3 regions of the Pseudoalteromonas sp. 20-MNA-CIBAN-0454 genome follow, and region 2 is predicted to be linked to each of the others. Evidence: predicted binding sites of a transcription regulator. Region 2 holds the regulator's gene; each other region holds the start of a gene.
The links. The regulator LexA, encoded in region 2, represses DNA repair genes until DNA is damaged. The targets are predictions, from matches to a motif close to TACTGTATNNNNATACAGTA.
Positions count from the first base shown of each region.

Region 1: a site for LexA is predicted at 2,674-2,693, ahead of AAEZ22_RS00830 (SulA-like leucine-rich domain-containing protein). Genes of this name have one in related genera too.
Region 3: a site for LexA is predicted at 3,602-3,621, ahead of uvrD (DNA helicase II). Genes of this name have one in related genera too.

Region 1 covers NZ_JBEOOB010000001.1:174,426-179,441, forward strand. Annotated here, with positions in the region: gene AAEZ22_RS00820 (hypothetical protein) at 156-914, shown strand; gene AAEZ22_RS00825 (NCS2 family permease) at 990-2,282, opposite strand; gene AAEZ22_RS00830 (SulA-like leucine-rich domain-containing protein) at 2,719-3,153, shown strand; gene AAEZ22_RS00835 (YchJ family protein) at 3,194-3,673, shown strand; gene AAEZ22_RS00840 (GGDEF domain-containing response regulator) at 3,878-4,798, opposite strand.
Region 2 covers NZ_JBEOOB010000013.1:30,947-35,962, reverse strand. Annotated here, with positions in the region: gene ctaD (cytochrome c oxidase subunit I) at 1-1,463, opposite strand, end outside; gene coxB (cytochrome c oxidase subunit II) at 1,463-2,605, opposite strand; gene lexA (transcriptional repressor LexA) at 3,079-3,696, opposite strand; gene AAEZ22_RS08290 (SRPBCC family protein) at 3,976-4,428, shown strand; gene AAEZ22_RS08285 (PaaI family thioesterase) at 4,527-4,970, shown strand; gene AAEZ22_RS08280 (hypothetical protein) at 4,973-5,016, opposite strand, start outside.
Region 3 covers NZ_JBEOOB010000058.1:360-5,375, forward strand. Annotated here, with positions in the region: gene cysQ (3'(2'),5'-bisphosphate nucleotidase CysQ) at 1-650, opposite strand, end outside; gene nudE (ADP compounds hydrolase NudE) at 643-1,215, opposite strand; gene yrfG (GMP/IMP nucleotidase) at 1,278-1,925, shown strand; gene AAEZ22_RS17475 (dUTP diphosphatase) at 1,941-2,564, opposite strand; gene AAEZ22_RS17480 (YacL family protein) at 2,671-3,039, opposite strand; gene AAEZ22_RS17485 (hypothetical protein) at 3,154-3,372, opposite strand; gene uvrD (DNA helicase II) at 3,686-5,016, shown strand, end outside.

The sequences.
Region 1 (5,016 bases), on a different contig from region 2:
TAAATATACTTCAGATAGCAATGATTATCATATAAAGCATTAAGATTTAAACGCTTTCTTAGCCTGCTTTTATAGTTAATTAGCGCAAAGTTTTCCTGTTCTTATATATTTAATGTAAGATTGAGCAATTAGGTTTAGAACCCGAGAACTGTAACATGATCGTCTCTATTATAATTATACTCATTGTTGCTCTTATTGTGATTGCGCTTTGGGTAAGTGCGGTGCAACAGCATAAAGAAAAACAAGAAGCTGATCGCCGTAAAGAACTAACCAAACAAAAAGCTATCATTGAGGAAACCGAGGAAGCGTTAATGAATAACGCTAATATCCCGTTTTCAGATAACACACTACGTGTTTTACAGCGTCGTAATCATGATGCGCTTAGTACCATGGTATCGCTTTCACCTGGTTCTAAAATATTAAAAAACCGTTTAAATGAAGCGAAAGAGCGTTTGAATAACCCAGTTCAAGGAAGCAATAGCGAATCGCTTTCACTGCCAAGTAACGATAAACAACTGGTATCGCTAATACAGGGCATAAAAAAATTACGTATTATTCTACGCTCTGAGCACAATAAAGGTAACCTCGATAGCCAACTATTTGTAATCGAAGACAAACGAATGGAAAAACTGCAGTTACAAATAAATATTGAAAGCCAAATTAAACGTGGTTTATCGGCGCGCTCTGCAGGTATGGTAGGTTCAGCTAGACAATATTTTGAAAAAGCCCATGCCTCACTCAGTGCGGTATCGTATAGCGATCCATATGTAACTGCTAAATATCAAGAAGTAGAAGGCTACTTAGAAGCTATTAGTGTTGAGTTAAGAGCATCGAATGCCGATGCACTTAAAAAGAAAACTGAACAAGAGCAAGATGACCTAGACATATTGTTTGCTCCGAAAAAGAAATGGTAAATTAGTACTATAATTTATAAAAAAAGCCCATACAAAATTGTATGGGCTTTTTTTATTGATAGATAAATAAGTTTTTTAAGATAAAAATGCAAACTTAACAATAAACAATGCCGTTAAAATCCACACACTAATACTTACTTGATCCTTTTTACCGCATAATACCTTAACCGCAGTGTATGAAATAAACCCAAGCGCTATACCGTGAGCAATAGAAAATGTCAGCGGGGTCATTAATAACACCACACTAACAGGAATGGCATCTGTCATGTCGTCCCAGTTTACAAACTTTAAGTTTTGTAGCATAAGTACCGAAACATATAAAATAGCACCGGCAGTGGCATACGCTGGCACCATTTGCGCTAGTGGCGCAAAAAACATCATCAATAAAAAACAAATACCCACAACAACGGCTGTTAAGCCTGTGCGTCCGCCTACAGAAACGCCAGCCACCGACTCTATGTAAGATGTAGTAGTAGATGTACCAAGCATTGCACCAGCAATAGTGGCAGTGCTATCAGCGCTAAGAGCGCGCCCTAAACGTGGCATATTGCCTTTTTCATCTGCAAGCCCTGCTTTTTGCGTGACTGCAACCAGGGTGCCTGAGGTATCAAATAAATCTACAAATAAAAATGCAAAAATAACACTCAACATTGAAAGCTCAAATGCCGCACTAAAATCAAGTTGCATAAAGGTTGGTAAAATTGACGGCGGCATAGACATAACCCCCTGATATTCAACCAAACCAAAAGCCAAAGCAATACCTGTTACCAGTAAAATACTAATTAACACACCACTTTTAAAATCGCGATATAACAATGCCGCAATCACAAAAAAACTTAAAATAGCAAGTAATGGCCCAGGTGCAGTAATATCACCTAGCTGCACTAAGGTTGCAGGGCTAGATACTATGATCCCTGCACTTTTAAGCGCAATTAGCGCCAAAAAAGCACCAATACCGGTCGCTATTGCTTGTTTTAGCACCAGTGGAATGGCATTAATAATCCACTCTCGTACTTTAAATAAACTTAAAAATAAAAATATACAACCCGACATAAACACAGCACCTAATGCCGCTTCCCAGGTATAGCCCATTCCTAAAACAACGCCATAGGTAAAAAAAGCATTTAATCCCATACCCGGCGCTAACGCTAACGGATAATTGGCCCATAGGCCCATAATAAAACAGCCTATTGCAGCTGCAATACATGTAGCTACAAACGCAGCGCCTTGATCCATTCCTGCTTGGGCAAGCATTGCTGGATTAACAAAAACAATATAAACCATAGTAATAAAAGTAGTCATACCGGCAACACATTCACGTTGTACTGAGGAATCATTTGCGCGGATTTTAAATAAGGCTTCGAGCATAACAAACTTAAGGTAGTAAAAAGTGGCGAGATTTTAGCATAAAAATAGCGAAATACCGGACATTTTACCTTGTTATGCATTAAGTTATTGAAGTAGCTGAAATAATAAATATGACACGGTAATACGTATGTACTTCAGGTTTTAAAAATAATAATTACCGTGCTTATATGCTGAGCAATCAGCTTTACTTTAACGTAAATAATAGAGCATAAAGTACTGTATAGGTGCTATTCGCCGCATAACTTTAATAAAAAATATAAATATATACCTAAAATATTAACGCTCTGTTTTTAATAGTTATTTTTGTTTTTTTATCCGTGTAAAAATTTAAAACTGAATGACTGTACAAATAATTAGCAAAAAAACACTTGCACCATAACACTGTATAAACTACTGTATATGGGTACTGTATAAAAACCCAGTGAGTGAGAAATTTATGTTACAGCCTATTACCGTAAGAACCGTTAAAAGTTATCAGCAAGACGATAAAAGTGATTGTGTAAATTTAATTCAAATTGAAGATGAAATTTCAGCAACCTTTGAATTGCTTAAAGTATTACACCAATACAACAGCTTAAATGCATGGACACTGCTGATTGCCCCTGACCATGTACCGAGTAAAGCCTTGCTTGATTCATGCTCCATTGACACCAGCAAATTACTGGTGATCAGGCAAAAACATTTAGTAAACTTAGAGTATGTACTTAGCTCGGCGCTGCACAACGGAAACTTTGCTGCGGTTATTACCTGGACTGATATTATTAATGATCAACAGCTGACACAGCTATCATTAAATTTAAGCACTACAAATACTAAGCTTTACTGTTTTACTAAAAATACTCACAACCTTGAGATACCACTGACTCAATAAGCTTGTTAAACTCGTGTTTTAAACTCTTTATATTAGTATTATGACCTCATTAACGACTTCTCCTTGCTTTTGTGGCAGCCAGCAAAACTATGCTGACTGCTGTGAACCACTTCATTTAGCATCAAAAATAGCTGAAACACCTGAGCAACTTATGCGTGCTCGCTACAGTGCATATGTACTTAAAAATGCAACTTATGTTTATCAAACTTATGCAAGTGAAAAGCAGGCAGAAAACCCTGTAAAAGAGATTAAAGACTTTGCAGATAGCTGCCGCTTTATAAAGCTAACCGTTATCGACACTGAGCACGATGCAAGCGAAGGGTTTGTAACATTTAAAGTAAATTACTTTTACCAAAACCTGTATTGTGAGTTGCACGAAAAATCGTTGTTTATTAAACAAGATGGGCAGTGGCGCTACCTTGATGGCACACTATTTCCGGTAGCCGATATTAAAATAAGCAGAAATGATAACTGTCCTTGCCAAAGTGGCAAAAAATATAAAAAGTGTCATAGCATATAACAAACTGCAACTAACTGTGCGGTGAGTAAAGTAGGTAATTGCAGGCAACTAAACCTTAAATACAAATAGCCATACCTAGTAATCGCTGTTATGAAGCGGTGTATGGCTAAAATTAAACTTTTCTTTTGAGCAACTATTGGCAATTTACATACCTATAGGACTGCGTTAATAACTGCTCTACTGCATATTTTGGTACAGTGCGCTTTAAAAGCACACCTTATTTCGCCCTTGTGCTTTAGCGGCGTACATTTTTTTATCTGCGCGTTGCAAAATATCTATGCTGCCTTCGTCTGATTGCAATAACGTAGCCCCACCTATACTTATAGTGACAAATTCAAACTCTGAGTACTTATGTAAAACACCCAAGCCGGATATGTTATTTTTAATTTTTTCAGCAACACAGCGAGCGCCTTCCTCGTTGGTATGCGGTAGCACAACCACAAATTCTTCGCCGCCATATCGGGCAACAAAATCGCTTGGCCTTTGTAGGCTGTTGGCAATTGTTTGAGCAACTAAGTGTAAAACAGCGTCGCCTTCTACGTGTCCATAAATATCGTTGTATTGCTTAAAGTAATCAATATCCATAAGTAATAAAGCATATTCTGCATTCTCTCTTAATGCACTCAATTGTATTTTATTAATATGAGTATCAAAATAACGACGGTTAAATACTTTAGTTAAGTCATCAAGAAACACTTTTTGGCTTAATAAGTCATGTTGCAGCTTAATAGTTAAGTGCGCTCTTACTCTTCTGCATAAGGTTTCTGGGTTAATCGGTTTTTGAATAAAGTCTACCGCGCCCGCTTCCCAGCAGTCCTCTTCTTGATTTTCAAAGGAGGTAACAAATATAACGGGAATATCTTGGGTTTGTGTCGTCGTTTTAAGTTTTAAACAGGTTTCTATACCGCATATGCCGTCCATTGAAATATCAAGCAGTACGATATCGGGAGTATTTGATTTACATATTTCAACTGCTTCTTCACCGCTGTTGGCGGTATTAACAATAAAGTGCTTTGATAGTATTTTTTTCAGTACAATTAAGCTGAGTAACTGATCATCTACAATGAGGACTTTTGAGGCTTTAAGGCTAAGTTTTAAATCGCTATCGGCATAATTTAATGGCATAAATACTACTGTTTTCTATAATTATCAACTATCACAGTATAATACAGCCTTATGTTATGCAAATGTAATAAAGTTAAGGCTTTTTAATCAAACTTACAACCAACGCCTAAATATAAAAATGGCGATACTGAGTTGTTATTAATTGTTTTAGAAAGTCACCAGCCATAATTTTCAGGGAAATACGAAGAGTAAGCACTGCTTATAAACAGCTTGCACTT
Region 2 (5,016 bases):
ACAGCTACAAACAACAACTGCGATAATCCAAAGGCAAAGCCGCCAATACTAATAATGGCGTTAAAGTCAGCAAACTGTAGCGCATAGTCGGGTATACGGCGTGGCATGCCTGCAAGCCCTACAAAGTGCATAGGAAAAAACAATACATTTACGCTTACCAGCGATAACCAAAAATGCCATTTAGCCAGCGCTATGTTATACATATTGCCAGTCCATTTAGGCAGCCAATAATACGCGCCTGCCATAATAGAAAACACCGCTCCCGTTACCAGTACATAATGAAAATGTGCCACTACAAAGTAGGTATCATGGTACTGAAAATCAGCCGGTGTAATGGCCAGCATCAATCCCGAAAAACCACCTAAGGTAAACAACACAATAAAAGCAATACTAAACAGCATGGGGACTTCAAACGTAATTGAACCGCGCCACATAGTGGCTACCCAATTAAATATTTTTACTCCAGTGGGCACCGATATCAGCATAGTCGCGTACATAAAAAACAGCTCGCCAGCCACCGGCATACCGGTAGTAAACATATGATGCGCCCACACTGTAAAACTCAACAACGCAATTGACGCCGTGGCATATACCATGGAGGAATAACCAAAAAGTTTTTTACGCGAAAAGGTAGGAACTATAGTAGAAATAATGCCAAAAGCCGGCAAAATCATTATGTATACTTCGGGGTGGCCAAAAAACCAAAATATGTGCTGAAACATCACCGGATCACCGCCACCAGCTGCATCAAAAAAGCTGGTTGCAAAGTATTTATCGGTGAGCACCATGGTCACTGCACCTGCGAGTACCGGCATAACCGCAATTAATAAAAATGCCGTTATCAGCCAAGTCCATACAAACATAGGGACCTTCATCCAAGTCATGCCTGGGGCACGCAAGTTAACTATGGTTACAATTACATTAATTGCCCCCATAATGGAGCTAATACCCATAATATGCACAGCAAATACAAACATGGCGGTATTGTCATTACTGTAGGTTGTGGACAGCGGCGCATAAAAAGTCCAACCAAACGCAGGACCGCCACCGGGCATTAATAGCGATGATAATAAAATTAAAAACGCGAATGGTAAAATCCAAAAACTCCAGTTATTCATTCGGGGTAAGGCCATATCAGGCGCGCCAATCATTAATGGCACCATCCAGTTAGCTAAGCCAGTAAAGGCCGGCATAACGGCACCAAATACCATAATCAATCCATGAACCGTGGTCATTTGATTAAAAAAGTGAGGATCGACTAATTGCAATCCTGGCTGAAATAACTCAGCGCGGATCACCATAGCCATAGCACCACCAATAAAAAACATAGTTAGCGAAAAAATTAAGTACAAGCTACCTATATCTTTATGATTAGTGGTATATAACCAACGCTTAAAGCCTTTAGCAGGATGATGAGCGTGGTGAGCTTCATTAATGTCAGGTTGTTCTACTATGCTACTCATTAGTTCGCCTCCCCATCGGCATCAAGTGCTGCCTGTATTTCACTTGGTTGAATTACATCACCGGTATCATTACCCCATGCATTACGCTTATAAGTAATTACCGCTGCTAATTGCTTTATAGAGAGCTGTTTAGCAAAGGCTTGCATGGCTGTGCCGGGGCTTCCGTGAATAACAATATCAATGTGGTCTTTTATATCGCCAAGCACTATCGGGCTGCCTTTAAGTGCAGGAAAAACGCCTGGCAAACCTAACCCTGTGGGCTGATGACATGCAGCACAATTGGCCATATACACTTGCTCACCCAAAGTCATTAATTCTTCTTTAGGGAGTGTTTGGTCAAGTAATGCAGCATCTGCTGCTGCTGCTTTTTGCTTTGCTTGTTTAGCATCTGCTAGCCAAACTTTAAAATCGGCCTCTGACTTAGCCTCTACTACCACTGGCATAAAGCCATGATCTTTACCGCATAGCTCAGCACACTGACCGCGATAAATACCGACTTCGTTTATGTTGGTCCACGTTTCGTTAATAAACCCCGGGTTTGCATCTTTTTTAATAGCAAAATCGGGCACCCACCAAGAATGAATAACATCGTCGGAGGTCATTAAAAAGCGTACTTTTTTATTGATCGGTAATACCAGAGGCTTATCTACCTCAAGTAAATAGTTGGGGTTTTTATCGGCTAGGTTAGCAATTTCATTTTGCGGTGTGGCAAGTATTGAGTAAAACTCAACATCTTCCCCCATATATTCGTAATGCCATTTCCATTGTGAACCAGTTACTTTAATAGTGATATCCGCTTTACTGGCATCTTCCATCGCTATTAATGTTTTAGTTGCGGGGACTGCCATTGCTATTAAAATAACAAATGGAATTGCTGTCCAGAGTATTTCTACTTTGGTACTTTCGTGAAATTGAGCAGCAACTGCTCCTTTAGATTTACGATGATGAATAAGTGCCCAAAACATAACGGCAAATACAATCACGCCTATTACACAGCATATTAAAAATATGGTCATGTGTAGTTGATAAACATTATTACTTATATCGGTTACGCCTTTGCGCATATTATATTGGCTATTTGCCAATGCTAACTGCGGAAAAACAAACAATATAAGCCACAAGGTAGAGCTCAATTTACCCATGTGACAGCTCCTTTAATACTGTTGCGAGTGCAAAACAAAAAGACATAAGCTTTAAATGCCAATTTGTTATTTTTTATTTTTGTATTGCTGCCGGATATATAAATATATTTTCTCAAAACTAAAGCTGTGAGTTATTGTTAGTCCAGCCCATTAACAATTAGTTAATAATTGAACAACTAGCAAGTTTTAGTTTGAAAAATAATCAAATAATATTAGGGGATTAGCGTAAATATGGGATTTATTTAATTTTGTTCTAAGCAGGAAGTGAGCAACAGCAAGGGTTACAAATAAAAAGACAGCGATAACGAGTATTAAATACTTAAATGATAAAAAACATAAACTTAATATAATTTTTTCATTGCAGCGGAATTTTCACAAAAAAAAGGCAAAAAAAAGCGCACTAAAAAGTGCGCATTAATTATCTGAGCTATTAAATTATGCCGATATTTTACATAGCTATAACAGCTTAATTGTCACATCCAGTCAGCATTACGAATAACCCCAACAGCTAAGCCTTCAATATTAAAAGATTCGTTTTCAAGATCCACTTCTATCGACGAAAATTCTTTATTTTCAGCATGCAATAATACTTTTTTGCCTGCTTTTTCTAAGCGTTTTACAGTTACATCGTCATCAACGCGGGCAACAATAACTTGGCCATTTTCGGCAACTTGAGTGCGATGAACAGCCAGTAAATCACCATCCATAATACCAATATCTCGCATGCTCATACCATTTACACGCAATAAAAAATCGGCAGCGGGTTTAAACATTAACGGGTCAATTTTACAATGGCTCTCAACATGTTGTTGCGCCAAAATAGGTTCGCCGGCAGCTACACGGCCTATTAACGGTAAACCAAGTTGTTCTGGTTCATCTTCTTCAATAAGTTGAATACCACGGCTAGCGCCTGGTTTCATTTTAATAGCGCCTTTTTTAGCCAGCGCTTTTAAATGCTCTTCTGCTGCATTAGCACTTTTAAAGCCTAATGTTTGTGCAATTTCTGCGCGTGTAGGAGGCATACCAGTGTCTTTAATAAACACTTTAATAAGTTCGAGTATTTGCGCTTGGCGGTTAGTTAATGGTCGCATACAACTGGTTTTCCATACAGTACATTTAACTGTGAGTATATACAGTTATCTGAAAATCGCAAATTTAAATTACTCCTCGCCTTTGCTGCCAAAGGTGGCATTGGTCTAAGCTTAAAATTACCAAGTAAATTACAGATAAAATTACGCAGATCACGATAGTGTTAGTTTTACGTTACATTAATTACATAACTACTAAGTTGTTACTGTTATTAAAAATTAGTTAGCTATCGTTTTTGTAATGGGCCTTAACTTCATCAATGTGAATTAACGGAGAGTGTTATGAATATCACTGTAGCGGTAATAATTAACGGTCCTAAACGTAAAGTATGGGCGGCAATAACTGACATCGAAAACAGTGCCAATATGCTGTCTGGCATTATTGATGTAAAAATAATCGAGAAGCCACCACAAGGGCTAGTGGGCCTAAAATGGTTAGAAACACGAAAAATTTTTGGCAAAGCAGCCTCAGAAACCATGTGGATCACCGAAGCTGTTACTAATGAATACTATTGCACTCGCGCAGAAAATGGCGGGGCAGTTTATACCACTAAGCTGTCACTTACCGCCGCCGAACCTAGCACCTGTTTAACCATGACTTTTTCTGATAGCTCTGAGTCTATTTGGGTAAAAATGATCTCTGCAGTGATAGGGTTTTTTCTTAAAAGTTCGATGCGTAAAATGCTAAAAAAAGATCTCGATGAAATTAAGCACTATGTAGAAAGCAAAAAGTAGCACTGTATTACCATGCAGTAGCTGCACTAATTTGGCTATCATATCGCCATGAAAAATCGTATTATCGGTTATCGTTTTCAACCTTTAAAGGAGTAACAATGAGTATTTGGCATCAACCTATTACTTTAGCGTTTTGTAAGCAGTTAGACCAAGGCATAAATGGCCAAGGTACACTGATGAAAACCATGGGGATTGAAATAACTGAAATTGGTGATGATTACTTAGTTGCCACTATGCCAGCAATTCCTGCGCACCATAACCCTATAGGCATGGTGCATGGCGGAGCAAACGTGGTTTTAGCCGAAAGTGTTGCCAGCTACGCGGCTAATTTTGTGGTCGACTTCACTAAATTTTATTGTGTAGGGCAAGAGATCAGTGCCAGCCATTTAAAAGCCTCGCGTAATGGCACCTTAACCGCCACCGCAAAAGCGTTTCATATTGGCAAGCGTAGCTCAGTATGGGAAATAAAAATAACGAATAGTCGCGGCGAGCTTTGCTGCGTATCAAAAATGACCGCAGCTGTTGTAGAGCGCAAAGGCTAAGGCTATTTTTCTAGCGGGTAAATAGTAATTTCCATGCCTGCACCAA
Region 3 (5,016 bases), on a different contig from region 2:
TCAACTATAATTTGTGATGCGCCCGTATCCCACTCACCAGTGGGGCCTATTCTTAAAAAACAGTCAGCCTTTCCTTCTGCTACAATACATGCCTTTAAAGAGCATGACCCTAAAGCAACGGTAGTAAATTGGGCGTTAAGGTACTGGCTCACTGCTTCAATTTTTTGGCGGCGGCTCACTGCAACCGTTAAGTTATCGGGTGAGGCTACAAATATTTGCTTATCGCTACCATTTTTACGCTTAAATGCCCCATTATCGGCGCTCGCAAAATAGGTTACCCCTTTTGTTGGCCAATGAATAACTCCCAGCACAGGTTGGTTATTCTCAATGAGTGCTATATTTACCGCAAAGTCGCCACTTTCTAAAATAAATTCTCCGGTACCATCCATAGGATCAAGTAACCAATAACGTTGCCAATGCTGCCTATCGGCTAATGCTGGGATCGGTGTTTCTTCTGACATAATAGGAATATTGGGTGCTAATGCCTCTAAACCAGCCACAAGTACGTCGTTAGCAGCAAGATCAGCTTTAGTAACTGGTGTGTTGTCTAGCTTTTGCTCTTTGCCAATATCACCATTTTTATAAATAGCCATAATGGCATCACCAGCACGCTCAGCCAATAATATACAAGGCTCTAGTAATTTATTCATCAATGACTCCTGATGCTAAATACTGATCTAATAATAATAAAGCAGCTACACTGCGTGCTTCGGTAAAATCGTCTTGTGTTAATAATGACCGCCAATCGGTTAATGGCCACTTAACAACGACCAGTGGCTCTGGCTCATCACCGGGCAATGTTTGTGAATACAATTGTTTAGCGACCATAATGTGCATGGTGGTATTAAAATGACTTGGCGCTATAGATACCGCTTTTAATCGTTTTAGGTAATCTGCACCAAAACCAACTTCTTCTTTAAGTTCACGGTTAGCGGCTTGCTCTGGTGTTTCACCTGGGTCAATTAACCCTTTAGGAAAACCCAGTTGATAGTCGTTAGTACCAGCGCAATATTCTCGCACTAGTAGTAATTCGTTATCTTTAGTTAACGGCACAATCATTACTGCACCTCGCCCGCCGCCACGAATTCGCTCATATTGACGTTCTTCGTTATTAGAGAATTTAAGTTCTAAAGATTCCACGGTAAATAAGCGACTTTTAGCTACAACTTTATTACTGAGGATTTGCGGTGGTATAGGGTGCTTTTTCTGTGTCATTGGCGTTAATTTGCTATCATGGCAGTTGTGCTTAATCATAAACTTTTCACAGGGAAAAGCCCATGCTAAATTGGTCAAAAATCGATACAGTTTTACTCGATATGGATGGAACATTACTCGATTTACATTACGATAGCCATTTTTGGCTTAACGTTATTCCACAACAGCACGCATTAGCAAAAAATATTAGCTTTGAAGCAGCGCAAGCTGATATTTCAAAACGCTACCAAGCCGTTAGCGGAAAAATACAATGGTACTGCTCAGATTATTGGGAGCAACAGTTAAACCTGCCTATTATGGAACTAAAGCGACAGTCTAAGCACTTAATAAAAGTGCGCGACGATGTGCCGTACTTTTTAACTGAACTTAAAAAAGCAGGTAAAGAGTTAATTTTACTTACTAACGCCCACCCTGAGTGTGTAATGCTTAAATTTGAGCAAACTGCAATTGATAACTACTTAGATGGAGTCGTATCGACTCATGAATATGGGGTAAGTAAAGAGCAGCAAAGCTTATGGCAACAGGTGCAAAGTGACTTAGGATTTAATAAAAGCCGTACGCTTTTTGTTGATGATAGTGTTCCTGTGCTCAACGCAGCACGCCAATACGGTATTGAACACTTGCTTGCGGTTGCTAACCCAGACAGCCAACAACCACATAACGATATAGCCGATTACTTAAATGTTACCGACTATCGCAAGCTAATTTAATTATTTTAGCGCAAACTATTTTGTTGGATATCGTGCCTCTAAGCCTTCGTACACTAATTTTGCAAAATCTGCATGTTCGGTATTAAGGCTTTTAACAACTTCTACTAAATGCTCGTTATCTTCTTGGCCATCCCACACTTTAATGTAACTGCCATCTTTATAGCCATGATCTTGGCGGAAGAAGTTTAAGGTATTTTTACCTACATAACCTCGGTATAAATCGTCAATATTCATACCTATTTGTGCCATACAACCTGCAAAAGCAGCCGCATTAAAAGTTTTATCTGCGACAGCAGATGCCGCCAATACTTCCAGTGTTTGCTTAAAGTCATCGGCTTGATGGGCAGTGCTTAATTCTAGCTCAAGCTGTTTAGCTATTTTTTCGTAGCTGGTGATACCGTCAATTCTGAGTGACAAGCCAAAATGAAAAATATCCACTAACTCTAAAATAACTTGTTCGGTATCAGGCGTTTGTTTTTTCCACCATTTCCAACCGTAATGATCGAGCATTTCTGCACACTCAACCCAAATGGCTCTGTACCAATCAAACCCTTGGCTAAACCATTGGTCATGTACTTTGGTATTCATGGCATTTTGCATTTCTAGCATCACTACTAGTTTGTTTAAATTGGCAGACATATCAATTCCTGTCGTTTTTGATTAGCTAAATTTTCATTAGTGTAATAATACAGATAAAATGCTTGTTGTGCATTGCTGTATATTTTCATTAGTGTGCTAACTATGTTTATCTTGAAGTCGTAAACTCATGCCATGAGTTTATTAGGTCTATAAAATCTTCAAAACCACAACCACTGCTTAGGCCATTTTCTTCAAGCATTAAATCGTCGTCTTGATAAGCCATAAGATCTTCACTGTCTTGGTGCAGAGCATGGGCTTCAAATAGAGCTTCGTCTTTCGTTAAAATTAAATCTATTTCTTGGCCCTTTAGCGTTAAAGGCTCAAAGCTTGAACTCACCGATGCAATAAGCGCTTGCACCATAGCTATTTTATCTTTGCCTATTTCTTCGTTTAACCAGCGGCCAATTATGGCATGCTCGCTACTTATTTTAATGCGTAATCCGCTAATTGGATCGCGAATAAATTGATATTCCATACGTATCGCTTTTAAATCGTTAGTTGCGCAATTATATACGTAAATAGCTGCAGACGCTAAAAAGCAAAATAGCGCCAAAAGGCGCTATTTTATAAAGCTTTAATATTAATTACGTCACGATCTATAACGTGCTGCATCAATAATTGCCCAAACATATACAATAGCGGCAATTATTCCTGGCACAATTAAAAACCATAATGCCGCACCACCAAAAAATAATATAGCGAATATAAGCGCGGCAAGAATACGCCCTTGCACTAGCTGCCCCAACCCCGGGAAAAATATATTACATAATGCTGCGATTACGTTACCGCCTGAACCTTGTCCTGACATACTAACCTCTGTAGTTTATTTAATTTTTATATTTTAGCTATAGAATTACTTACACACTCTATGCCAATTTAATAAATGTTACAAATCATATAGTTGTATTTTTATCAGTTTAACGCTGTGGTGATTTTTACTAAATTGAGGTCAAATTAGCAATTTTTATTATATCTTTTTAACCTTTCCGTTTTTGATTCGCTATCAAGCTACTAGTTTAGAACATAATTTTATGAATAGCTGTGTATAAAAACAGTATTTTATTTAGCCTAACAAAAACACCTGCTATACTGCCCGCATTATTGATTAAAAAGGCGTAACGATGGACGTTTCACAATTACTCGATGGCTTAAACGACAAACAACGCGATGCCGTTGCAGCCCCACTACAAAACATGCTGGTATTAGCAGGTGCTGGGTCTGGTAAAACACGAGTGTTGGTTCATCGTATTGCTTGGCTAATGCAAGTTGAGCAAGCCTCAGCGTATAGTATTTTTGCGGTTACCTTTACTAATAAAGCAGCTAAAGAGATGCGTACTCGCGTTGAAGAGACGCTAAAAGCGCCGGTTGGTGGTATGTGGATTGGTACTTTCCATGGTTTGTCGCACCGTATTTTACGCGCGCACCACCGTGAAGCAAAATTACCCGAAGCATTTCAAATTTTAGACTCAGACGATCAGCTACGTATGATCAAACGTTTATTAAAATCGATGAATATTGATGATAAAAAATGGCCCGCTAAACAGTTTGGTTGGTACATAAGCGCTAAAAAAGATGAAGCACTTCGCCCTAAAGATATTCAAGCCTACGATATTAACGAGCAAATGATGCTGCGCGTGTACGCGGCGTATCAAGAAGCATGCGACAGAGCAGGCTTAGTCGATTTTGCCGAAATACTACTGCGCAGCTACGAAGTACTCAAAAATAACCCTACACTACTGCGCCATTATCAACAGCGCTTTGCACACATGTTAGTAGACGAGTTTCAAGACACCAACACCATACAATACGCATGGTTAAAGCTACTTGCTGGCGACTCCAATAGTATTATGATTGTTGGCGATGACGATCAGAGTATTTATGGTTGGCGCGGTGCAAAAATAGAAAATATTAAACGTTTTTTAACTGACTTTAGCGCAGAGACCATTCGTCTTGAGCAAAACTATCGCTCAACCGCCACTATATTAAAAGCCTCAAATGCCCTGATCCAAAATAACTCAGAGCGTATGGGTAAAAGCTTATGGACCGACGGTAACGAGGGCGAACCTATTTCTATTTACGCCGCATTTAACGAGTTAGACGAAGCGCGTTTTGTAAGTAGTAAACTGCGTAGTTGGTTAAATGCCGGCAATGCGCTGCAAGATGCGGCTATTTTATATAGAAGTAATGCGCAATCACGTGTACTCGAAGAAGCCATGCTACAAGAAGGCCTAAAGTATCGTATTTATGGCGGCATGCGATTCTTCGAACGCCAAGAAATTAAAGACGCCCTGTCGTACTTACGCATAATAGGTAACCGTCAAGACGATGCTGCATTTGAACGAGTAATTAATACTCCAGCTCGTGGTATTGGCGATAAAACGCTAAGCCATATACGCGACTGTGCACGCGCCGAATCGTTACCACTTTGGTATGCAGCAAAAGCAATTGTAGA